DNA from 4 places in the Lysinibacillus sp. FSL M8-0355 genome. Region 3 is predicted to be linked to each of the others. Evidence: riboswitches for the same ligand, from Rfam matches in the RefSeq annotation. Region 3 holds a riboswitch; each other region holds the start of a gene.

Region 1 (6,107 bases), 3.5 Mb from region 3:
CGTGGGGGAATTATGGCTCTTTGGACAGCCATTTTAAGAAAGGATATTACCTCGGTCGTCACATGGGCAGGTGTTTCGGACGCAACAGCCACTTATTGGGAACGTACGGATATGCGCAGAATGATGAAGCGTGTAATTGGCGGAACACCGAATCGTGTACCAGAAGCATATGATGCGCGAACCCCACTTTTCGAGATAGAGCAGATCACTGCGCCTGTATTAATCATACATGGCTATCGTGATGAAAATGTAGATATCGAACATGCCAGACAACTAGCCTTTTTTTTAGAAGATGCGAATAAATCATACGAAACCTGGTATGATCCAGACCATGCACATCAATATCCACCAGCAAAAAATCGTGAAACCGTCCGTGCCCTTTGCGAATGGATGAAACAGCAATAAATAAATGATGAAAAAAATACCCCCTTCCTTAGAATAGCTATCCGCTTCAGGCAAGATAGCTATGCTAAGGAGTAGGGGCAATAAAGGGGTGATGATTATTTCATGTTACTTTCTAAAAATTGTTGTATGGTAGCCCAGTAAAGCTCGCTTGCAACACTTTCTGCGCGACCATGCCCAGCTCCCTCAACAATCAACTTTTGCTTTGGTACATTTGCCGCTTCATATACTTCATTCAACATGGTAGATGGAACGAACGTATCGTTGTCTCCATGAATAAACAACATGGGTGTCTTCGATTTTGCCACTTGTTCAACTGCACTCGCTTCACCTAATGTATAGCCTGCTTTTAGTTTCGTCACTACAGAAGAGAAATGCATGATTGGAAATGCAGGTAAGTGAAAGATTGCTTTCAACTGATAGGAAAATTCATCCCATACTGAAGAATAGCCACAATCCTCAATGATTGCTTTAACGTTTGTTGGTAAATTCTCTCCTGAAGCCATCATGACAGTGGCTCCACCCATCGAAACACCATAAAGAACAATTTCAGCGCTCTCATTTAAGCTGACAATGTGATTGACCCATGAAACAACATCAAAACGATCATGCCAGCCCATGCCAATATAATCTCCTTCACTTTTACCATGGCCTCTCGCATCTGGAATAAGTACATGATAGCCCATATCATAAAAATGTTTAGCATACTTTGTCATTTGTGCGCCTTCGCTTGAATAGCCATGAAAGATGATAGCCCATTTGTCAGTGGGGTGATCATTTTGGATGGAGTAAGCATGGAGCTTTAGCGAATCATAGGATTGAAGCGAAGCATCTTCATATTGCTTATGAAACCATTGCTCAGTTGTTTCTTTCTCTTTAGCTTCCTGAGGATTGACAGCTATTACATTATGAGGTGCATCTAGCACTGCTGTTTTATCAGTGTCAGGATTTAATGCCAGATTATAAAAGTAATTTCCTGCAAAAAAACCAGCGCCAACAAATAAAGCTAACAACATTATAAGAATAGAAAATAGTATTTTATATTTTTTTGTCATATGTATCTCCCTAATACTAGCTACCTTCAAGGTAAAGAAAAAGAGAACGAATGAATTCGTTCCCTTTGATTCTTGTGTCTAGTCGTTATTTTAATGGGCCACCAAGTGTAGTAATGGCATCAGAAACGTTTGAGAATTTCTTGAAGTTTTCGTTGAATAAGCCTGCAAGTTCAGCAGCTTTCGCATCATATGCAGCTTTATCTGCCCATGCTTCACGAGGATTTAACACTTCTGACGGTACACCTTCAACTGCTGTTGGAATGTGTAAACCGAAGACAGCATCTTGTGTCGTTTCAACATTTGTTAATTTTCCGTCGATTGCTGCACGTACCATTGTGCGTGTGTAAGACAGCTTCATACGGCTACCTGTACCATATTCGCCACCAGTCCAACCAGTGTTCACTAGGAATACTTGTGCACCATGCTCGTCAATTTTTTGACCTAACATTTCTGCGTACACTGTTGCTGGAAGTGGAAGGAATGGAGAACCGAAGCAAGTAGAGAATACTGGTTCTGGCTCTGTTACACCGCGTTCAGTTCCAGCAAGCTTAGAAGTGAAACCGCTTAGGAAGTGATACATTGCTTGCTCTTTTGTTAATTTACTGATTGGAGGTAATACGCCAAACGCATCAGCTGTTAGGAAGATGATTGTTTTTGGATGACCTGCAACAGAAGGATCAACAATATTTTCGATGTATTGGATTGGATAAGCTACACGTGTATTTTCTGTTAATGAACCATCATCATAGTCACAAATACGAGTTTCTGGATCAACAGCTACGTTTTCTAAAACAGAACCGAAGCGGATTGCATTGTAGATTTCTGGTTCTTTCTCAGCAGAAAGGTTGATTGTTTTTGCATAGCAGCCACCCTCAATGTTGAATACACCATTATCAGACCAGCCGTGTTCATCGTCACCAATTAGCTTACGATCTGGATCAGCGGATAATGTCGTTTTACCAGTACCAGATAGACCGAAGAATAATGCCACATCGCCAGCTTCACCAACGTTTGCTGAACAGTGCATTGAAAGGATACCTTGCTGTGGTAATAAGTAGTTCATGATACCAAAAATAGATTTTTTCATTTCACCAGCATATTCAGTACCACCGATTAAGATCATTTTCTTTTCAAGTGATACAATGATGAAAGTTTCAGAAGCAGTACCATCAACTGCAGGGTCTGCTTTAAAGTTAGGAGCAGAGATGACAGTGAAGTCTGCAACATGAGAAGCTAATTCTTCTTCAGTTGGACGGATAAATAATTGATGAGCAAAAAGGTTGTGCCAAGCGTATTCATTAATTACTTGGATGCTTAATTGTGAATCTTTGTCAGCACCTGCGAAGCCTTTAAATACGAATAACTCGTCACGTTCTTTTAAATATTTTATTACTTTTACATATAAGTTATCAAACACTTCAGAAGAAATCGGTTGGTTGACTTTACCCCAGTCAATTTGATCTTTTGTGCTTTCTTCTTCTACCGTATATTTATCTTTAGGTGAACGACCAGTGTATTTGCCAGTTTCTGCACGAACTGCGCCATCTACTGTTAACATTGCTTCACCACGAGATGTAGCTTTTTCTGCTAATTGTGGTACTGAAAGTTGAACATTAATGTTACCGCCGTTTAATAATTCCTTCAGTTCGTTTGCAATTTCTACTGAATTCATCGATTAAATACCATCCTTTTTTATAGTATTCCCTTGATTTAGAGGGATTTTTTCTTAATTTCAAAAATAGTATAACACAATTGCTTAAATAATCTATACTAATTAAGAAATTATTTTAGAGTTTTTATCACTTTTCAATAAACTGACAAAAAATAATGTTTTTCGAGTAGAATCCGATCAATCCTACTGTAATTAGGCGCAAAAATTGAGCCACACATATGTTACCACAAGTAGCTAGGTATGTTGTAGGGATTAATTTGCTTCTATTTACATCATCATCCAAGTATGAAAAGTTTTTGTGTAATCAGTTCCTTCCTTTCTATACAGTAATACATAAGAAAATATTTGACAACGTTCAACCTTTTCAGTAACATGAAATTGAACGGATACTCTTATCCCGAGCTGGTGGAGGGTCAGGCCCTGTGAAACCCGGCAACCTGCATGTTTTATTTCACAGCATGCGTTGGTGCCAACCTGATGCAAGGGAACATCCCTTGAACGATAAGAGTGAAAGGTTACGAAGTCATTATTCCTTTCCTCATGTGCAGTAACGTGAGTAAAGGATTTTTTTATTGCTAAAAAAGAATGTAAAGGTAAGTATATGTAGTTCTTTCCTTATTATAATGACAGATCTTTCGAAATCCTCGTGTTAAAAGCAGCAGTAACGGCTTGAGAGTTCAATCCTTAGGAGCGGACTTGACATGGGTAATGAGTACCGTATTCATACACAACTACTTTTTGTAAGAGTAATAGGAGGAAAACCAAATGACAAACCGTCGACTGTTTACATCAGAGAGTGTAACAGAAGGACATCCAGATAAGATTTGTGACCAAATCTCGGATGCCATTTTAGATGCTATTTTAGCAGAAGATCCAAATGCACGTGTAGCGTGTGAAACAACTGTCACAACAGGATTAGTATTAGTAGCAGGAGAAATAACTACTTCTACTTACGTTGATATTAAAGGTATCGTTCGTGATACTGTAGCAGAAATTGGCTATACACGTGGTAAATATGGCTTTGATGCTGAAAATCTAGCGGTGCTTGTAGCTATTGGCGAACAATCGCCTGATATTGCACAAGGTGTTGACCAAGCTTTAGAGGCTCGTGAAGGCTCTATGACAGATGCTGATATTGAAGCAATTGGTGCTGGTGACCAAGGTCTAATGTTTGGTTATGCATGTAATGAAACACCTGAACTAATGCCATTGCCAATCAGCTTAGCACATAAATTAGCACGCCGATTAACAGAAGTTCGTAAATCAGGTGAATTAGCGTATTTACGTCCTGATGGAAAAACACAAGTAACGATTGAATATGATGACAATAATGTACCTGTGCGAGTGGATACAATTGTTATTTCAACACAACATGATGAAGAAGCAACACTTGAACAAATTCAAGCTGATCTGAAAGAATTTGTTATTGCACCCGTTGTGCCAAGTGAATTATTAGATGCAAACACGAAATACTTTATTAACCCGACTGGCCGTTTTGTTATCGGTGGACCTAAAGGGGACGCTGGTTTAACAGGACGTAAAATCATTGTTGATACATACGGTGGTTATGCACGTCACGGTGGTGGCGCATTCTCTGGTAAGGATGCAACAAAGGTAGACCGTTCAGCGGCTTATGCGGCACGTTATGTAGCAAAAAACATTGTAGCAGCTGGCTTGGCAGAACGCGCTGAGGTACAACTTGCCTATGCGATTGGTGTGGCTCAACCAGTTTCCATTGCGGTTGACACATTTGGTACAGGTAAAGTGAAAGAAAGCGCAATCGTAGAGTGGGTACGTGAGCTATTTGATTTACGTCCAGCAGGTATTATTAAAATGCTAGATTTACGTCGTCCGATTTATAAACAAACGGCAGCTTATGGTCATTTTGGTCGTACAGATTTAAATGTACCATGGGAACAAATCGATAAAGCAGATGCTCTACGAGAAAAGGCACATCTATAAACTATTGAGCTAAAGTAATGAAGACATTAGAAAATTATTCTAATGTATTAAAAAGGAAAGGGGCAATATTGTCCCCTTTGTTTTACAAAAAATCCCTCGCTACGATCCGTGAACATTTTGGTTACACGGAAATGCGAGGTATTTTTTTCGTTAATATTGAATTTTTGTGTATATTGTTTACTTCTGAAGGGATTTATAATATTGTCCTTTTTCTGCATATTCGCGCACGATACGTTCCATATCCTCTTTATCTTCTGCATTTAATTCACGGACTACTTTTGCCGGACGACCTAATGCTAAACTATTCGGAGGAATGACTTTACCAGGAGGTACTAGGCTTCCTGCCCCAATAAATGCACCCTCTCCAATCTCTGCCCCGTCTAATATAATGGAGCCCATACCAATTAAAGCATTTTTGCGAATTGTACAGCTATGTAAAGTGACTTGGTGTCCAACTGTTACCTCATCTTCAATAATTAGCGGAAATTTTGGACTTTGATGTAAGCAACAAAGATCTTGGATACTGACACGTTTCCCAATAATGGTTGGGGAAACATCACCACGAATGACCGTATTAAACCAAATGGTTGTTTCCGCACCAATTGTTACGTCGCCCGTAACAGTTGCGTAATCAGCAATGAAGACAGATGGATCGATCTTTGGCATTTTATCTTTAAATGGATAAATCATGAAAATCGCCTCAATTCTTTCTATAATGTAGTATTATCGTATCAAATACGCAACTTTATGGAAATATAAAATTAAAATGAGCTATTTATTTCGATATAATCAATGTGTAATTATTTTTTAGGAGGACTATGTGAATGTGGAAATGGGAAGCTGAAGGACAAGCAAAGGCTGTGATTGCTATAGTTCATGGTGCATATGAAAATCACCGATGGTATGCATGGCTGATAGAGAAATTAAGATTGGAAGGCTTCCACATAGTCATGGGAGATTTACCTAATCATGGCGTGAATGCAAGGTTTGCTCGTGTCCATGATGAGGACTTCAAA
Region 2 (6,107 bases), 3.6 Mb from region 3:
TAGCACAAGAAAAATATTTAGTGAAAAATGCTAAGAAGATTGCTGTATTAGCTGCAGGCTTAGCAGCACAACGCTTTGGTGCGAAGCTTGATCAGGAGCAAGAGGTATTAGTGAATATTGCCAATATCGCTAACCAATTATTTGCAATGGAGTCAGCTGTCTTACGTACAGAAAAGGCAATTGCTCGTGATGGCGCTGAAAAAGCACAGCAGAAATTGCTATACACGCAAATCTTCTGCCAAGAAGCATTCACAGAAATCGAAAAGGAAGCAAAAGACACAATTCTTGCTTCAGCAGATGGCGATGCAGCACGTATGACATTATCTGCACTTCGTAAATTAACACGCAATAATCCTTATAACTTAATTGCGAAGAAACGTGAAGCTTCTGTTAAACTAATCGAAGCTGAAAAATATATTGTTTAATAGCATACACTTTCACTTAGCTATCTGTAAGAGGATAGCTAGGTTTTTTTATGAGAGATGGATAGAAGCTTGAAACTGACGGATAGAACAGCTAGATTGACGGATAAAATGGAGAAAGTGATGAATAGAACAGCAAAACGGATGGTTAGGCTTACGAAAATGAGAGAAGTTCCACCATTCGAAACAATTATGATGGTATACTACAGAAAAAGACAGTAGAGGAGCATTTTAATGACGATTCAATTTATCCATTATCCGAAATGTACGACATGTAAAAAAGCACAAAAGTGGTTAAATGATCATGAGGTTTCCTATGAAGAGGTACACATTGTAGAGCAATCGCCAACAAAGGATGAAATAACAGCCATTTGGCAAGCCAGTGGACTGCCTTTGAAGAAATTTTTTAATACATCGGGTATGAAATATCGTGAGCTTGGTTTAAAGGACAAGCTAGCGGAAATGACTGAAGATGAGCAGCTGGAGCTACTTGCTTCTGATGGGATGTTAATCAAACGTCCAATCGTAACGGATGGCCAAAAAGTAACGCTAGGGTTTAAAGAATCAGATTTTGAGCAAACTTGGAAATAGCCGTATTTAAACAGGATCGAACGACTCTTCTAACCGAGATAAAGTCACTGGCAGATGTCACAAATTTTTAACAGAGATGTATTTCAAGTAACTTGAAAAAATTGTGGACTGCAATTAAGCTGGCACGTAATTGAATCTTGTTTTTATAGGAGAAGTATGGCACACTGAAAGTGAATATATTACATATTTATGGAGGGGTTTTTTGCATGAGCACACCTAAAGACTTACGTTATTCTGAAGAACATGAATGGGTAAAAACAGAAGATGGAAAAGTACGTATTGGTATTACTCACTTCGCACAATCTGAATTAGGAGATATCGTTTTCGTTGAGCTTCCACAAGTTGGCGACGAAATCAAAACAGATGATCCATTCGGTAGCGTAGAATCAGTTAAAACTGTTTCTGAATTGTATGCACCAATCTCAGGTACTGTAGTTGAAGTAAATGCAGATTTAGAAGATAGCCCAGAATTCGTTAATGAATCACCATATGAAAAAGCATGGATGATCGTTGTGGAGCCTGCTGATGCATCAGAAGTTGAAAAACTAATGACAGCAGAGCAATACGAAGAAATGATCGCTGAATAAGACAAGCTATAATCGAAAAACGTCGGAAACTACCGGCGTTTTTTGTTATATAATGACTTATAATGGGGATGTCTAAATGGAGGTGGCGTAATGTTCGAGGGAAAATGCTTAATAGTAGAAGGACGCTCAGATAAGCTACAAATTGAGCCAATTTTAAATGAGAATGTTACAATACTATGTACGAATGGTACAATTGGTGTGCATCAATTAGAAGAGCTGCTCGATCCCTATGAGAGCTGTGAGCTATTTACTTTTTTTGATGCAGATAATTCAGGCGATAAGCTACGTGCATTAATGGACAGACATTATCCAGAGGCAGAGCATTTACGTACAATGCCAACCTATAAGGAAGTAGAGACGACACCAAGAAAAGTGTTAGCGATGATATTACTGCGTGCACATTTTTCAATCCATAATGAATATATTTTGTAAGGTTGCGTGAGGAAATGGAAGAATGGTCAAAAGAGCAGTGGGAAACGGCAAAACAGTCGGGACAGAAAGCTGCATTTTATTTATATACACCGATGTGTGGAACGTGTGCAGTGGCATCTAAAATGATGGCCATTATTGAACAATTACTGCCACAGCTACCAATAGGTAAAGCGAATATAAATTTTTTAGAGCATGTTGCTGTTGAGCATCAAATTGAAAGTGTTCCGTGTTTACTTGTTAGTGATGGCGGAAAAGTGACAGATAAGATTTATGCTTTTCAATCCGTACCATTTTTATACGAATTGTTAAAAAAATCAATTGACTGAACTTTACTAGCGTGGTAAAGTATCAAATATATTACTAAAACATTAAATATATCGAACTCTTATAAAGAGTGGCGGAGGGAAGTGCCCTATGAAGCCCGGCAACCATCACAAAGTGAAAAGGTGCCAAATCACTCAAAGATTTTTCTTTGAAAGATGAGAGAACGGTTTAACGTTATTATACGTGACCCCTTCTACTTGTCTGTGAGTGAAGGGGTTTTCTATATGAGAAAAGGAGTATTCGCTATGATCCAGCTTCAAAATATTACGAAGAAATACAAAACAGCAAATGGCGAATTAACGGCAGTCAAAGACGTCAACCTTACCATCAATAAAGGTGAAATTTTTGGCATTATCGGCTATAGTGGCGCTGGTAAGAGTACCATGATTCGTTTATTAAACGGTTTAGAGAAACCGACAACAGGAACAGTAACGGTGAACAGTCAAGAGTTTTCATCGATTAAAGGGCAAAAGCTTAGAGCAGCTAGACAAAAGGTAAGTATGATTTTCCAACATTTCAATTTACTTTGGTCTAGAACAGTTGCCGAAAATATTGCATTTCCTCTAGAAATAGCAGGTGTTTCAAAGGCTCAACGTGAAGCACGAGTAAAGGAATTAATTGCACTTGTTGGTCTAGAGGGACGTGACAGGGCGTATCCATCCCAGCTTTCTGGTGGACAAAAGCAGCGTGTAGGGATTGCCCGTGCATTAGCGAATAATCCAGAGGTTTTACTATGTGATGAGGCGACTTCCGCACTCGATCCTGAAACGACGGATGCCATTCTTGATTTACTCGTTGATATCAATGAACGTTTAGGCTTAACAATCGTTTTGATTACACATGAAATGCATGTCATCCGCAAAATTTGTCATCGTGTAGCGGTCATGGAGGCAGGCGAAATAGTGGAACGTGGTGAGGTATTGCAAGTTTTCCAAGCACCACAAGCGGCTATTACTAAAAAATTCGTATCTCAGATTACAGATACAAAGGAAACACAGGATACGGTGGCACAAATCAAAACAAATTATCCAACTGGACAACTTGTCAAACTGATTTTTGTTGGTGAAAAGACAGAACAGCCGGTTATCTCACATCTTGTGAAACAATTTGATGTAGAAGTAAGCATTGTTCATGGTAATATTTCGCAAACGAAAAACGGTGCATACGGTACACTGATTGTGCAAATTGATGGCTCGAAAACAAATGTGGCTGAAGCCCTTCGTTATTTAAATACAGTCGAAGTACAAACGGAGGTGATCGCAAATGCTAACTAATCTTTTTCCAAACGTAGACTGGGAAAATATGTGGCAAGCTATGTATGAAACATTGTACATGACGGCAATTTCTACAGTTGTCACATTTATTCTTGGGTTAGTCATTGGGATCGTTCTATTTTTAACAAGCCCTAATCAGCTATGGGCTAATAAAATGGTTAACTTTTTAACGGGTTCAATCGTTAATATTTTCCGCTCCATCCCATTTATCGTGTTAATTATTTTATTAATTCCATTTACGAAATTCTTACTTGGTACGATTCGGGGAGCAAATGCGGCATTACCTGCTCTAATTATTGGTGCAGCCCCGTTCTACGCTCGTATGGTATTGATTGCGTTACGTGAAATAGATAAAGGTGTCATTGAAGCAGCCCGTTCAATGGGGGCAAAAACATCCACAATTATTTGGAAAGTACTGATCCCTGAATCTTTACCAGCACTAATTTCAGGGATTACTGTAACGGCTGTTGCCCTCGTTGGTTATACTGCAATGGCAGGGATTATCGGTGCAGGTGGTCTTGGTAACTTAGCTTTCCTAGACGGCTTCCAACGAAACCGCCAAGATGTGACATTAATGGCAACTATTCTGATCTTAGTAGTTGTATTTATCATTCAATGGATTGGTGATCTCATAACGGTGAAGATCGATAAACGTTAGTAAGACTAAAAGAGGTTATTCCGGTTCTAACCGCTAACATATTTGAAACAAATAAAAGGGAGTGTCATAAATGAAAAAGTTATTAGCAGGATTATTTTTATCTATACTTGTACTAGCATTAGCAGCTTGTGGTACAGATAAAAAGGAAGATGCCAATTCAGCATCTGATCAAACAGATAGTAAAGACAATGTAACATTAAAAGTAGGTGCTTCTAATACACCACACGCAGTCATCCTAGATAAAGCAAAACCAATTTTAGCTAAAGAAGGCATCGACCTTGAAATTGAAACTTATACAGATTATGTTCTTCCAAACCAAGATCTAGATTCAAAAACACTTGATGCAAACTATTTCCAACATATTCCATACTTGGAGTTACAAATTAAAGATAATGGCTATGATTTCGTGAATGCTGGTGGCGTTCATATTGAACCAATCGGTATTTACTCAAAAAAATATAAAACTTTAGAAGATCTGCCTGAAGGCGCAACAATCTTACTTTCTAACTCAGTATCAGACCACGGTCGTATGCTATCATTACTGGAAGCTAAAGGCTTAATTAAATTAAAAGAAGGTATTGATAAAACGGCAGCAGAAATAAAGGATATTGAAGAAAATCCTAAAAACTTTAAATTTGATGCGAATACTGCACCAGAAATGCTTGTACAAATGTATGAAAATGATGAGGGCGATGCAGTACTTATCAACTCTAACTTTGCGATCGATAATGGTTTAAATCCAATCGAAGATGCTATTTCTCTTGAAGACAAAGAATCTCCATATGTGAATATCATCGCAGTACGTGCAGGCGACGAAACAAGACCAGAAATTAAAAAATTATTAGAAGTATTAACTTCTAAAGAAATCCAAGACTTCATTTTAGAAGAATGGAAAGGTGCAGTAGTACCAGTACAATAATTCAAAGGGTAAGTGAGTGATCTAACTCACTTACTTTTTTATTAGCCCCCTCAAGTATCGCTTATTAATGGTACTTGAGGGGGTTATTTTTATTGCAATTATTAAAAAGTTGATTTATCAACTATTAACATCAATCAGTGTTGTTTTTAATCAAATTATTTTAGAGTTAGAAAGTAATTCTGAAATTATTTGTTAAATAGGATGAACATTATTGCACAAATATTATTAAATTACATAAAATATAGGTGTTTATGATTATATTTTATAATTGTTTAGAAATTGTTTAGTTATAATTAGTACTATATAAATGTTGATGAAGTTTTTTTGAGTTAAATTTATTTTTTTAATCTATTTTGACTAGAAAAATCATACGTAAGTATGTAGCGATGAAAGGAGTCTGTACAGTACGATGATGAGAAGTGACAAATTACTTTGCAAAATGCTTGCCATGAATAACTATGGTCAAACGAAGCTGTAACGAAAAGAACGATGACAATGGACTACTAGATTAGATAAAGGAGTAATTTTTTATGACAATTGAAACGACATCATTAAGCAAAGCTTTATCAAAAAAAATCCACACAAAAAAAGCTACAATTGGGGTTATTGGGCTTGGCTATGTAGGGTTACCATTTGCAGTGGAAATGGTTCAAAGTGGGTTTCAGGTAATAGGCTTTGATAAAAACCAAGATAAAATCATGCAGTTACAAAATGGTCATAGTTATATCGCTGATCTACCTAAAGAAAATATACAGCAAATGATAAAGAGTAATCAATTTGAGCCAACGAATGATTTTTCTAAGCTTTCACAAGTGGATGTCGTTATGATTTGTGTGCCTACACCTACTACTGCAGAAGGAACTCCCGATATTTCATATATAAAAGAAGCAACACATACCA
Region 3 (6,107 bases):
AAATAATTGCATGTGGTACATTGTTCGTTAACCATTCGGCAAGCATCGAATCCATTGTACGTCGATTCGTCACTCCCGTCAGTGGATCAACAGTAGATTGATCCTTGAAAAACGAGACCTGTCCATGTAAAAATGATAAACTCCGAACCAAGGCATTCTTCAAAGAATAAGCTTCAAAGTACCATCCACTTACAGATTTTAAACCTTCTACATTTTTCTTATCTAAACTTTCCTCCGTTAAATTTGCTAGTTGTTGCAAAGGGTTGGCAATGCGTGCTGCCGCCCAAAGTACAATGATAATAGATAGAATCATAAGGGGTACAGATTTAATAATGACTTCCTGCACACGATCAAAGGAAGGGGCTAGTGCTACGTCTAAAGGTTTCTGAGCGACAACGCCCCATCCTGTTGATGGGACTGTACTATAGCCAGCAAGCATTTTCACTCTTTCTGTGTTCTCAACAAGTTGAGCACCACTCTTTCCTGATATCACCGATTGAACGACTTTATTTTTCGTTACCACATCATTAATCCGACTTGGGTCTTGATGATAGATAACACGCCCATCTGAATCAACTACATATACGTAAGAGCCGTCCTTACTATAATGCTCTCCCAGTAAAGTTTTAAAGGCATTTGGTTCCTTTAAATAAATAGTCCCTGCTATCATTCCTAAATACTCATTGGAGTCGGAAAAAATAGGATGAGAAATAAAAATGATGAGACGTCCTGTCATCGCCTCATATGGTTTAGAGATAAGTGGTGTCCTTTTGGATAACGCCTCTTTAGCACCGATTGATGTTAAAATTTCTCCCTTTATTTCAATAGATGGTGGAGAGACGGATAGAACCAATCCTTCTGCATTTGTTATTACTACAGAATTAAACATTTGATTTTGCAATCTCAAACGTTCTGTTTCCTGATTCAATGCTTGCGCATCGTCCATCTTTGCTTGTATTTGAGTTGCACTATAACCCAATATTTGGAAAGATTCATGTAGATAAGAATCCGCAGTAGATGCCAATTTTTGAGCATAAACCCTATTCGTTTCTAGTGTATTTTCCTTTATCGAGTCAATATTCATTCTGTATCCGCCCCAAACACTACCAAGGCTCGTGAAAAAGAATGCTGCCATCGCAACTCCCATAATTAAATGCTTTAGTTTTAATTGATGTGACTTCATTTCTTCTCTCCTATTTACGTTAATTTTATATGTATTTTTTGAGAGATACTTTATTAATAAATGGGGTAATAGTATCATTTCCAAATTGCGTAAGAAGAATCCAATACACCACTAGGATTGTATCAATAAAAAAGGTTGTATCATATAGCTAGCTAGTAAACAAAATTCTACAATTTATTTTCTTAGATTAAATATTCTAACAACTGACAACTATTGTCTGAAATTTGATAAAAAATCTAAATTCTAAATTTTTTTACTTTTATTGTTATTCTGACATATGAAAGTTGAAATGTTTATTTTATAATGAAAAATAGCATAGGCAAGTTAAGGTCTATTCTGTTATAATACTCTTTAAAATAAAATAAACTGTATTAATACAGAATCGAACGTTACGCTTTTCACACAATGGGGATTATGAGAAAAGCGCTACGCTTCCATCAATGGGATGGTCGTGTAGCCTACACAAAAAGGGGTTGGAAGATTTGGGCATTTTACAAGGGTTAAAAATTCTCGATTTTTCTGCATTACTACCAGGGCCAATGGCGACAATGATTTTTGCTGATTTAGGAGCAGATGTCATCCATGTTGAATCTTCAAAGCGCGTTGATTTAACACGAATTATGCCTCCCTATGATGAAGATCATGAGGCTTACATTCATCAACATTTAAATCGATCTAAAAAATCAATTACATTAAATCTTAAATCACCAGAGGCTATAGACATTGTAAAATCACTGGTGCAAGAGTATGACGTTATTATCGAAGGTTTTCGGCCTGGTGTCATGCAACGCCTTGGCATTGGCTATGAAGCTCTAAAGGAAATAAATCCAAAGGTTATCTATTGTGCGATTACTGGTTACGGACAAACTGGACCTTATAGCAATCGACCTGGACACGATAATAACTATTTATCTTTAGCAGGCTTACTCGATTATTCACGCCATAAGGATAAAAAGCCTGTCTCCATGGGGGTTCAACTAGCTGATATAGCTGGAGGGACAATGCATGCCGCAATTGGGGTACTGGCTGCTGCCCTTCATCGTGAAAAAACAGGCGAAGGACAATTCATAGATATTAGTATGACAGATGCTGTCTTTTCGCTGAATGCTATGTATGGTGCTGCGTTTATTGGGGGTGGTCGTATACCACAGCCAGAGCAAGAAATTTTAAACGGAGGCAGTTACTATGATTTTTACAAAACAAAAGATGGACGCTTCTTCTCTGTCGGTAGCTTAGAACCTCAATTTCGTAAACTGCTCTGTGAAGCACTCGACATTCCTGAGTTGATTGATAATACCTTTAATGATTCTTACTATACACAAATACGCTTTAAAGAGGCTGTTCATGATGCCTTTCTATCAAAGACATATGAGGAATGGCTTGAGGTATTTAACGAGGATTTTGAAGGTTGTGTAGAGCCTGTACTCACTTTTCCAGAAGCATGCGAGCATCCACAGTTGAAGGCTCGTGGCATGATCGTCGATATTCCAAAAAGCGATGGCACCATGCAACAGCAAATTGCTTCTGCCTTTAAATTTGATGGCACTGAGCCTGAGTACAAGTATGTCGGTGCCAAGCTTGGAGAGCATAATGAAGAAGTATTAACTGCACTTGGCTATAGTGATGAACAAATTGCTAGTTTACGAGAAAAGGGCGTTTTAGAATAACGGAAAGGTTCAATTTGGAGTAGGCAATTTTCAAATTGAACCTTTTTATGGCTGGCTGCTCATTGGCATCCTCAGTAACATAAGCATAAATTATTTCACTAGAAAAAACGCGGCTACCAATGTACTCCTGCTGTTATAACAGTAAATGGATTTATTTTTCTAATAAAACTTTTTAAAAGAAATGTTGACATATAATTCATCAAGCATTATAGTATTGTTTAAATCTTAACAGACAATTAAATACGATAATTTCTTCTTATCCAGAGAGACTGAGGGACAGGCCCAATGAAGTCTCGGCAGCGGGTTATTAACATAATACCGTGCCAATTCCTGCAAATGTACTTACATTTGAAAGATGAGAAGGAAGTAGTTTCTTCAATAGTGGGGACCTTCCTTTTTTCTTAATCGATAAGAACAAAAGGAAGGTCCTTTTTGTTCTTTATTTTTAAATAGGGAGTTGAGCAAGTAAATGATTGAATTTCAGAATGTAGCGAAAACCTTTAAATTTGGTGATCGTGAAGTGAATGCAGTGAAAGATGTATCTCTTTCAATTCAGCAGGGAGAGATTTTTGGAATTATTGGATTTAGTGGTGCAGGAAAGAGCACATTATTGCGACTTGTGAATCTATTAGAAAGTCCAACCCATGGCGCTGTTCAAGTACAAGGTGTTGATATTAATTCGCTCACACCAAAAGAGGTAAGAAAGCTGAGAAGAAGAATCGGCATGATTTTTCAAAATTTCAACTTATTCTCCTCAAGAACGGTAGCTGGAAATGTAGCCTATCCACTTAAGCTGGCGGGAGTGCCTAAAAAAGAAATTAATGAAAGAGTTGCAGAACTTCTTAGTTTTGTTGGTCTTACAGAAAAAGCGAATGATTACCCTGAGCAATTATCTGGAGGCCAAAAACAGCGGGTTGGAATTGCGAGGGCGCTTGCTACCTCCCCTGATATATTAATTTGTGATGAAGCAACCTCAGCGCTCGATCCGGATACAACTGGGGAAATTCTCCGCCTTCTCAAAAAAGTAAACAAGGATTTAGGAATCACTATTTTGCTAATCACACATGAGATGAATGTCATCCAACAAATATGTGACAGAGTAGCAGTCATGGAAAATGGGGCAGTAATTGAATCTAATTCAGTTTTTGATATATTTACAAATCCACAGCATTTAACGACTCAACGGTTTATTCAATCGGTTCAGCAAGATCGACCATCTGCATCTCTATTAGAGGAATGGAGAAAAAAAGGCGGCAAAAATTTATACCGTGTTATTTTTAAAGGTGATATTGCTAGCGATCCTATCCTTTCTCGCGTAACAAGAAAATTTGATGTGGACGTTAATATCGTCTATGGCTCTGTCCGAGAAATTCAGGAGAAGTTCTATGGGAACTTGCTCGTCTCATTTGAGGGACATAGCGATAAAATACCTAGTGTTCTTACTGAATTACAAGACATTGTAACTGTTGAGGAGGTAAAATTCAATGAAGGTTGATTGGACGACTTTTTGGCCCCGTATTTTTGAATCTACAGGTGAAACAATTTTAATGGTTATTATAACCCTTATCTTTGGTTCTATTCTTGGTATAACAATAGGTTTACTACTATATGTGACACGAAAAGGAAATATTTTAGAGAACAAATTCGTGTTTCAATTGTTAAATTTTTTAATTAATATTATTCGCCCAGTTCCATTTATTATTTTTCTAGTGGCCATTAGCCCATTAACACGAATGGTTGTTGGAACAACGATTGGTACGTGGGCAGCAATCTTTCCAATGACGATTGCCTCATCATTTGGTATTGCGAGAGTAGTAGAGAATAACTTAGTTAGCATTGACCCTGGGGTAATTGAAGCCGCAAAGGCAATGGGAGCAAGTCCTCTACAAATTATTTTTACTGTATTAATTCCAGAGGCACTTGGACCGTTAATTTTAGGCTTAACGTTTGTGACAGTCGGTTTAATAGATTTCTCTGCAATGGCTGGTACAGTTGGCGGAGGCGGTTTAGGTCATATTGCAATGACATATGGTTATCAACGCTTTGATGGAAGTGTCATGCTTGTGACCGTTATTATTCTTATTATTCTTGTACAAATTGCGCAGTGGATTGGGAATAAGCTATCAAGAAAAATTATGCGACGGTAAGAAGGACATTTTTCATTTGAATAAAACAACGAAAGAGGAGATCAATAATGAAAAAGTGGTTTAGTATTTTATTAGTTTTAACAGCAGTATTAGCATTGGCTGCCTGTGGGTCTGATTCAGCTACAGATAATGCTAAGAAAGAAGAAAAAGTAAAGATTGGTGTAACTGGAACAGATGGTGAAGTATGGCCGATTTTAAAAGAGAAAGCTAAAAAGGAAGGGATTGAAATTGAGCTTGTTGAGTTCTCTGACTATACATTGCCGAATCAGGCATTAGCAAATAAAGAAATTGATATTAATTCCTTTCAGCATATCGCGTTTCTAACACAATTTACTAAAGAAAATAATGTCGATTTAGTTCCAATCGGTGCTACTGTTATTGCTCCAATGGGAATATATTCAGAGAAAGTGAAGGATGTTAACGAAATTAAAAAAGGTGACAAAATTGCTATCCCTGATGACCCTTCCAACCAGGCTCGTGCATTAAGATTATTAGAATCAGCTGGCTTAATTAAATTGGCAGATGATTTTGGTCTCTTCGGTGACCCAAGTAAAATCGTCGACAACCCGAAAGATTTAGACATTTTACCGATTGTAGCTCAACAAACACCACGTGTATTACCAGATGTAGTTGCATCCGTTATTAATAATGGAGTTGCTGGACAAGCTGGGTTTGATCCCGTAAAGGACCCCATTTATCTTGAAGATGCCAACGATCCAAACGCCTTACCTTATGTGAACATTTTTGCTGCACGAGCAGATGATCAAGATAATAAAACATATCAGAGAATTGTCGAGCTGTATCATGAGGAAGACGTAATGAAGGCAGTCGAGGCAGAAACAAATGGAGGATCTATTGTTGTTGATTTATCAAAAGATGAGTTAATAAAACAAAGCAAAGGACTATAGGGGGAGATAAATATGAGCAAAACTTTATCGGGAATTGAACTAATCCAGGAATCCATTGAAACAAATCAAGCATTGTATATTGAAACTAGCCAGGCAATCCATGCCAATCCAGAAATAGGGAATCAGGAGTTTTTCGCAAGTCAAAAGCATGTAGAAATCTTGACGAATGCAGGATTTAAAGTAGACACAGCCGTTGCTGGAC
Region 4 (6,107 bases), 2.3 Mb from region 3:
AGTCGCGCCATCCTTATATGTGGCTATAACTACCTTTCACCAGGAAATGCTGCCAACACCAATGTTAATTAGTATTGCTTCACAAAGAGAAGGCGTTCCCTTCCCCGCAGTTGTGGAGGCACTCATTATGGAGATTGCCTTTGAGGTATTAAGGGAGGCTGGGCTTCGTATGCCTAGAACAATCGGCCCAGCGGTGTCTATTGTCGGTACTTTAGTTATTGGTCAGGCGGCAGTTGATGCGGGTGTGGTATCTGCTGTAATGGTCATTATTGTAGCTTTAACAGCAATTTGTAGTTTTCTTTTCCCTGCCTACGGTTTGTCGAATACGATTCGTGTGTTACGTTTCCCATTAATGATTTTAGCAGCTATGTTTGGTTTATTTGGTGTTATGTTCGGTATTATGGTCATTATTCTCCATTTATGTAGTATTCGTTCATTTGGTGTACCTTATTTAAGTCCATTTGCACCGTTAGTTTTAAAGGATCAAAAGGATGCCTTTCTTTTGTTCCCTCGTAGAAAGTTACTAACACGACCTCGTTTAGTTAATCAAAAAAATATTGTTAGAGGACATAAATATGTCAATGTAAAGGGCAGGAAATAACTACTGGATAAATGAGGAATGGAATATGGCAAAAATAAAAGTGATTTGCTTACTATGTATCCTCACTTTACTGTTAAGTGGCTGCTGGAGTAAGCGTGAATTAAATGAATTAGCCATTGTCGTAGCACTGGGTATTGACAAAATAGACGAAGAATATGAGATTACCGTTCAAATTGTTGATCCAAGTGAAATTTCGATGCGACAGGCTTCCACGCAACGCTCTCCTGTCGTTAGCTATCATTCGAGAGGCGAGACCATCTTTGAGGCAATTCGAAAAATGACAACCAACGCTGCCCGAAAACCGTATTTTGCCCATCTTCAAGTGGTTGTTTTAGGGGAAGATCTAGCAAAAGAAGGAATTAGTGATTCACTTGATTTAATTGTAAGGGACCATGAATTTCGTAAGGATTTCGATGTCATTATGTCTCATGAAGCGACAGCGAAGGAAGTGTTAAATGTACTAACGCCCATTGAAAAGATACCCGCTAATAAAATGTTAAATTCCCTTGATGTCTCTGAAAAAGCTTGGGGCGCCACAATAGCTGTCAATATAGATGAGTTAGTCAATACATTAACGAATAAACATAAAGGGGCATTAATTACTGCTATTGAAGTACATGGTGATAAGAAATTAGGTGTAGATCAAACAAATGTGCAACGAGTTAAAACGCCTGTGCTGTTGCAGTATGCAGGATTAGCGGTCTTTAAAGGGGATAAATATATTGGACTATTGACTGAGGGAGAAAGTAAAAGCGTTAGTTTCCTGAATGATAAAATACAGAGTACGATTGAAATCATAGCCTGCCCAAAGAAAGGAACTCTATCATCTGAAATCACTCAATCCACAACAAAAGTGAAAGGGTCTTTTGATAACGGAAAGCCGAAAATTGATGTCCGTATTCATGTTGAGCAGAACATAGGAGAGGTCGAATGTGATATTGATCTTACAAAAAATAAATCCATTGATTATGTCAATAAAAAAACAGCTAAGGGCATTGATGAACGAATTCAAAAAACATTGGAGAAAATACAACAGCAATATGAGGTTGATGTGTTTGGTTTCGGTGATGCCTTACATCGTGCAGATCCAAAACAGTGGAAAAAAATTAAGGATGAGTGGGCTTCCATCTTTCCAGATTTGGCGGTAGATGTGCAAGTGAAAGTAACGACACAAGGTTTAGGTACGATGCAAAATTCATTATTAAACAAGCCAAAGGAGGAGTAACGAAATGGTGCTAGCTGTAGCCATCTTTATCATTTCAATGATCCTAGCACTTATTTTTATACCAAAACTAAAAAAGCAGCATGATTCAAAAACCATTGTCGTATTTTCTATTTTGCTTCTCATCGGAACGGCTTTGAATATGGGAAATGCGCTAAAAATCCATATTCCAAGCCCATTGGATTTGATTACCTTTATCTTTACACCAATTAAAGATTATATTGTGTCATTAACAAAATAGATAGAAGGATAAAAAATGGAGGGTTGCTCGATGGAAAAAGAGATTATTAGTTCAAGACAATTTACAATCATTACATTCCTCTATTCTATCGGAACGGCAATTTTAATTATCCCTTCTAGTATTACGGGTGCCGCTAAGCAAGATGCATGGATTGCCGCCTGCATTGGAGTTGTCCTTAGCCTGCTGGCCGTTAAATTATTTTTAACACTAGCCAACCAAACACCGTCACTTAATTTTGTAGAGGCAAATGAAAAAATTCTTGGTCGTTTTTTTGGAAAAATCACAGCCAGTTGTTTCCTAATCTTAACCTTTCTATCTGCTGGAGAATTACTCTATTTTATCGGTATTTTTATGAAAACCGAAGTCATGCCGGAGACTCCGACATTAGCATTTGCCTTGATGTTTAGTATTATCATTATGTACGCTGCTTATTTAGGCATTGAGACCTTTGCCCGTTCAGCAGAAATTATTTTTCCAGCATTTGTCTTTATTTTTATTTTTTTTATGGTTTGTATTACGCCTCAAATTCATTTTGAGAACATTCAACCCTTATTAGAAGCAACCAAAACATCTATGCTTTATAGTATTGCACGCTTTATGAGTATCTTTTCCTTTCCATTACTGGTGTTATTAATACTGTATCCTGCTGGTGTCAATGTACAGCCATCTGCACAGAAAGGGTTATATTTTGGGACAATCCTCGGTGGCATCGTCTTAATTACGTTGATTGTGCTATCGATTCTTGTTTTAGGACCTGAGAATACGTCATCTAGAACATTTCCTAGCTATGCCTTAGCGCAAAGAATATCGATAGGGAATTTTTTGCAGCGCATTGAAATCATCATGGCCTTTATGTGGATTTCATCCATTTATATTCGCACATTTATGTATTTCTATACGACTGTTGTCGGTCTTGCGCAAATTTTAAAAATCAAGGATCATCGCCCTCTCATATTACCGATGGGTCTAATTGTCATTGGGCTTTCTCAAATTATTCATCCAGACATTGTACATTCAACCAATTACAATAATGAAATTTGGCCAATCTTTTCTTTTATAATCACCATTTTATTACCGATACTTTTATTGATTGTCGCAGTTATACGAAATCGCAAAACCAAAGCTCAAAGTACCGAAACGCCTAATACAGAAACAACGAATGACAATCAAAAAGTCTAATTTCTTTTATGGTGAGAAAAGAAATTAGACTTTTTATTAATTAAATATGATATTCAATTTCATCTACAAAATCCCATTCGTATGGTGTTTCTTGGTAAACATAGTAGTTCAACCAGTTAGAGAATAATAAATGCGTATGGGCACGCCATGTATTCATTGGCTCCTGTGATGGATCATCATTCGGGAAGTAATTCACAGGAACAGCGATATCTATGCCCTTTGCGACATCACGGCTATATTCATCGGCTAATGTTGTCGCATCATACTCCAGATGCCCTGTAATCATAATGTTTTTATTATCTTTTGATTGGACGATGAACACACCTGCATCCTCTGAATAGGATAATAATCGTAAGTCTGGATGATTGCGAACCTCGTCGATCGAAACAGAAGTATAGCGTGAATGTGGAGCGGTAAATAAATCACTGAAGCCACGTACTAAATCCACTGTTAAATCGGTGATTACATGGGAATAGACACCTGAGCATTTAGCTGAAAGTTCTACCTTTCCTATCCCATAATGATGATACAGTGCCGCCTGTGCCCCCCAACAGATATGTAAAACGGATGTCACATTCTTTTTGGACCAGTCCATAATTTCTGAAATTTCCCGCCAATAGTTAACTTCTTCAAAGGCCATTTTTTCTACAGGTGCTCCCGTAATAATCATCCCGTCATAGCGACGGTGACGAATTTGGTTGAACGTTGTGTAAAATAGCTGTAAATGTGATTTACTGACGTTTTTCGACTCATGTGTGGCCGTATTTAAAAAGGTGATATTTACCTGTAGCGGTGTATTCCCTAATAAACGTAGTAATTGAAGCTCCGTTTTTTCTTTTTCAGGCATTAAATTCAATATTAATATGTTTAACGGACGAATTTGCTGTGTTTTCGCACGGTCCTCTTCCATGACGAAGATTTTTTCCTCACGTAAATGTTCTCCAGCTGGTAAATTTTTCGGAATATTAATTGGCATCTTGCGTTCCCCTCTCTTTGATCACTCTCTTTTAGCAAACCTTGCTGACAAATTAAAAAATCCTCCTCATTCCATACGAGATAGAATGAGAAGGATTTTTTCACGTCCACTCTTATCTCTCAAAGGAAAAATCCTTCGCTGGAATTAGCACCTTTCTAACAATTGTTAGAGGTTGCTGAAGCGTCATCGGGCCAAATCCCTCAGCTTCTCTTGATAAGATTATTTAATTACATCGAATTGTAGCATGAATTAGTTAGAATATCAATAATTCATAGAATATTTTGTGATTCAAATGCATGTTCCTCGTTTATTTGATGTACACTAAGCTTGCTATAAGTAGTGTTTCTACATTTAAAATTTATGGTAAACATGCCGTATTTATGTTACCATATAACTTTAGTAACAGAGAGGAACGTGAATACTTTGATTAAAATTGAATTTCCAAAACCTGATGTAGTCATCCGTCAACGTGAACAAGAAGTAAAACCTGGTGATGTGCCTATCACACCATACTTTGGTTTTATTGACTTCCATAAAATCACACGTGATAAAGGCGGCATTTTTTTATTCTATAATGACAAGAATGAGCTATTATTTGTCGGCAAAGCACGTAAAATTCGTCAACGTATTAAAAAGCATTTCGAGGACAATGTATCTCCGATGAAAAATCATCGTGATGAAGTGTTCAAAATTGAGGTCTATGAAGTAGAAGATCCAATGGAACGTGAAATTTACGAAACATATGCGATTAACACTTTCCGCTCCAAATACAATGTAGAGAAAGTCTTTTATTAAGATATCTTGTAAAGAAACCGAAATCTCATTTAATGGGATTTCGGTTTTTGTCTTATATAGAGGTTACGCGATCTATTGGCGTACTCTCGCCGTTTATTCGCAAATCAATCGTGTATAGCTCAGGATCTTTGGTGATGATTTTATATACATAGGGTTGAGCCACTTTTCGTTGCTCGCTACCTTCTTTCAGTTGGATGACTTGACTATTTTCTTCAGCCGCAATACTTGCCAGCACATTCCCTTTCGAATAATAAACAAGATAATACGTAGAGTCATCTTCATACAATAATTGAATCTTATCATTAGCCTCAATTTTTTGTTGAATATTGTCTGGAACGACAGTTAGCTCATGAATCATTAGTGATTTGGTAGGCGTTTTAGCGTTACATGCTCCTAACATTAATAAGCTCATTAAACCTAGCAACACGAATTTTTTCACGTTACTCCCCTTCCCTTATGACTATTCTAAGAAAAAAGCTTTACGCTCCTTAGCAATCCAGTCTTCTAATTCCTGATCATCACGTTTTACCAATCGATTGATAAGGACGTCATGCCAAACATAATCCTCTAACAAATAAATATGGACAGGGTCATTGGTGATAAAGGCCATTTCTTGCGTAGATGGAGAGTGACCATAAATCATTTCCTGACCATCTACCGATAAAATAAACCAATGTGGTGTAGACGTTTTTTTCGTGTAGTGTGTAGCTCTATGCTGGTCAATCGACTCTAGCTGTTCCCCTACATATAGGGTAATACCATGAATAGGAACATGCTGTGCCACTTCTTGAATATCTCCCCTTAAAGTATCATACATATCTTCCCACATCGATAGAATCACTTTTTTCTTGGCTTTTTTTAAAAGTGACTGGCAATAGTTGATGATCGCCTCCTTGCCCTTTAGCATGACTACTTTTGGCTCCACTTCCTGCACTTTTTCCTCTAATTTTTCTAATTTCGTACTCATGGATGTAAAATTCGATTGCCAGCGCTGCTGCATTTGCTGTAAAAACACAGACACAGGCATAGCCGCATAGGTCGTTTGTTCAGCCGTTTCTTCTTTTAGCACAATTCCCTTTTCTACAAGGACGTT

The links. Region 3 has a riboswitch for S-adenosylmethionine ahead of MKY46_RS00965 (methionine ABC transporter ATP-binding protein). Riboswitches for the same ligand answer to the same signal wherever they lie in the genome.
Region 1: linked by a shared signal. The riboswitch ahead of metK (methionine adenosyltransferase) and the one ahead of MKY46_RS00965 (methionine ABC transporter ATP-binding protein) in region 3 are both predicted to bind S-adenosylmethionine.
Region 2: linked by a shared signal. The riboswitch ahead of MKY46_RS18625 (methionine ABC transporter ATP-binding protein) and the one ahead of MKY46_RS00965 (methionine ABC transporter ATP-binding protein) in region 3 are both predicted to bind S-adenosylmethionine.
Region 4: linked by a shared signal. The riboswitch ahead of metA (homoserine O-acetyltransferase MetA) and the one ahead of MKY46_RS00965 (methionine ABC transporter ATP-binding protein) in region 3 are both predicted to bind S-adenosylmethionine.

The regions. Positions count from the first base shown of each region.
Region 1 is NZ_JBBPAI010000001.1:3,668,772-3,674,878, reverse strand. Features, by position in the region: gene MKY46_RS17805 (alpha/beta hydrolase family protein) at 1-405, shown strand, start outside; gene MKY46_RS17800 (alpha/beta hydrolase) at 501-1,457, opposite strand; gene pckA (phosphoenolpyruvate carboxykinase (ATP)) at 1,543-3,129, opposite strand; SAM riboswitch class I at 3,519-3,637, shown strand; gene metK (methionine adenosyltransferase) at 3,895-5,091, shown strand; gene MKY46_RS17785 (gamma carbonic anhydrase) at 5,269-5,781, opposite strand; gene MKY46_RS17780 (alpha/beta hydrolase) at 5,916-6,107, shown strand, end outside.
Region 2 is NZ_JBBPAI010000001.1:3,803,427-3,809,533, reverse strand. Features, by position in the region: gene MKY46_RS18650 (acyl-CoA dehydrogenase family protein) at 1-425, shown strand, start outside; gene MKY46_RS18645 (arsenate reductase family protein) at 657-1,013, shown strand; gene gcvH (glycine cleavage system protein GcvH) at 1,220-1,600, shown strand; gene MKY46_RS18635 (hypothetical protein) at 1,691-2,032, shown strand; gene MKY46_RS18630 (thioredoxin family protein) at 2,047-2,358, shown strand; SAM riboswitch class I at 2,415-2,518, shown strand; gene MKY46_RS18625 (methionine ABC transporter ATP-binding protein) at 2,602-3,630, shown strand; gene MKY46_RS18620 (methionine ABC transporter permease) at 3,620-4,288, shown strand; gene MKY46_RS18615 (MetQ/NlpA family ABC transporter substrate-binding protein) at 4,359-5,207, shown strand; gene MKY46_RS18610 (nucleotide sugar dehydrogenase) at 5,738-6,107, shown strand, end outside.
Region 3 is NZ_JBBPAI010000001.1:190,445-196,551, reverse strand. Features, by position in the region: gene MKY46_RS00975 (sensor domain-containing diguanylate cyclase) at 1-1,183, opposite strand, end outside; gene MKY46_RS00970 (CaiB/BaiF CoA transferase family protein) at 1,666-2,850, shown strand; SAM riboswitch class I at 3,104-3,212, shown strand; gene MKY46_RS00965 (methionine ABC transporter ATP-binding protein) at 3,320-4,345, shown strand; gene MKY46_RS00960 (methionine ABC transporter permease) at 4,335-4,997, shown strand; gene MKY46_RS00955 (MetQ/NlpA family ABC transporter substrate-binding protein) at 5,045-5,905, shown strand; gene MKY46_RS00950 (M20 family metallopeptidase) at 5,918-6,107, shown strand, end outside.
Region 4 is NZ_JBBPAI010000001.1:2,523,624-2,529,730, forward strand. Features, by position in the region: gene MKY46_RS12365 (spore germination protein) at 1-601, shown strand, start outside; gene MKY46_RS12370 (Ger(x)C family spore germination protein) at 627-1,826, shown strand; gene MKY46_RS12375 (hypothetical protein) at 1,831-2,064, shown strand; gene MKY46_RS12380 (GerAB/ArcD/ProY family transporter) at 2,095-3,243, shown strand; gene metA (homoserine O-acetyltransferase MetA) at 3,284-4,219, opposite strand; SAM riboswitch class I at 4,329-4,439, opposite strand; gene MKY46_RS12390 (nucleotide excision repair endonuclease) at 4,589-5,014, shown strand; gene MKY46_RS12395 (hypothetical protein) at 5,067-5,453, opposite strand; gene MKY46_RS12400 (TrmB family transcriptional regulator) at 5,475-6,107, opposite strand, start outside.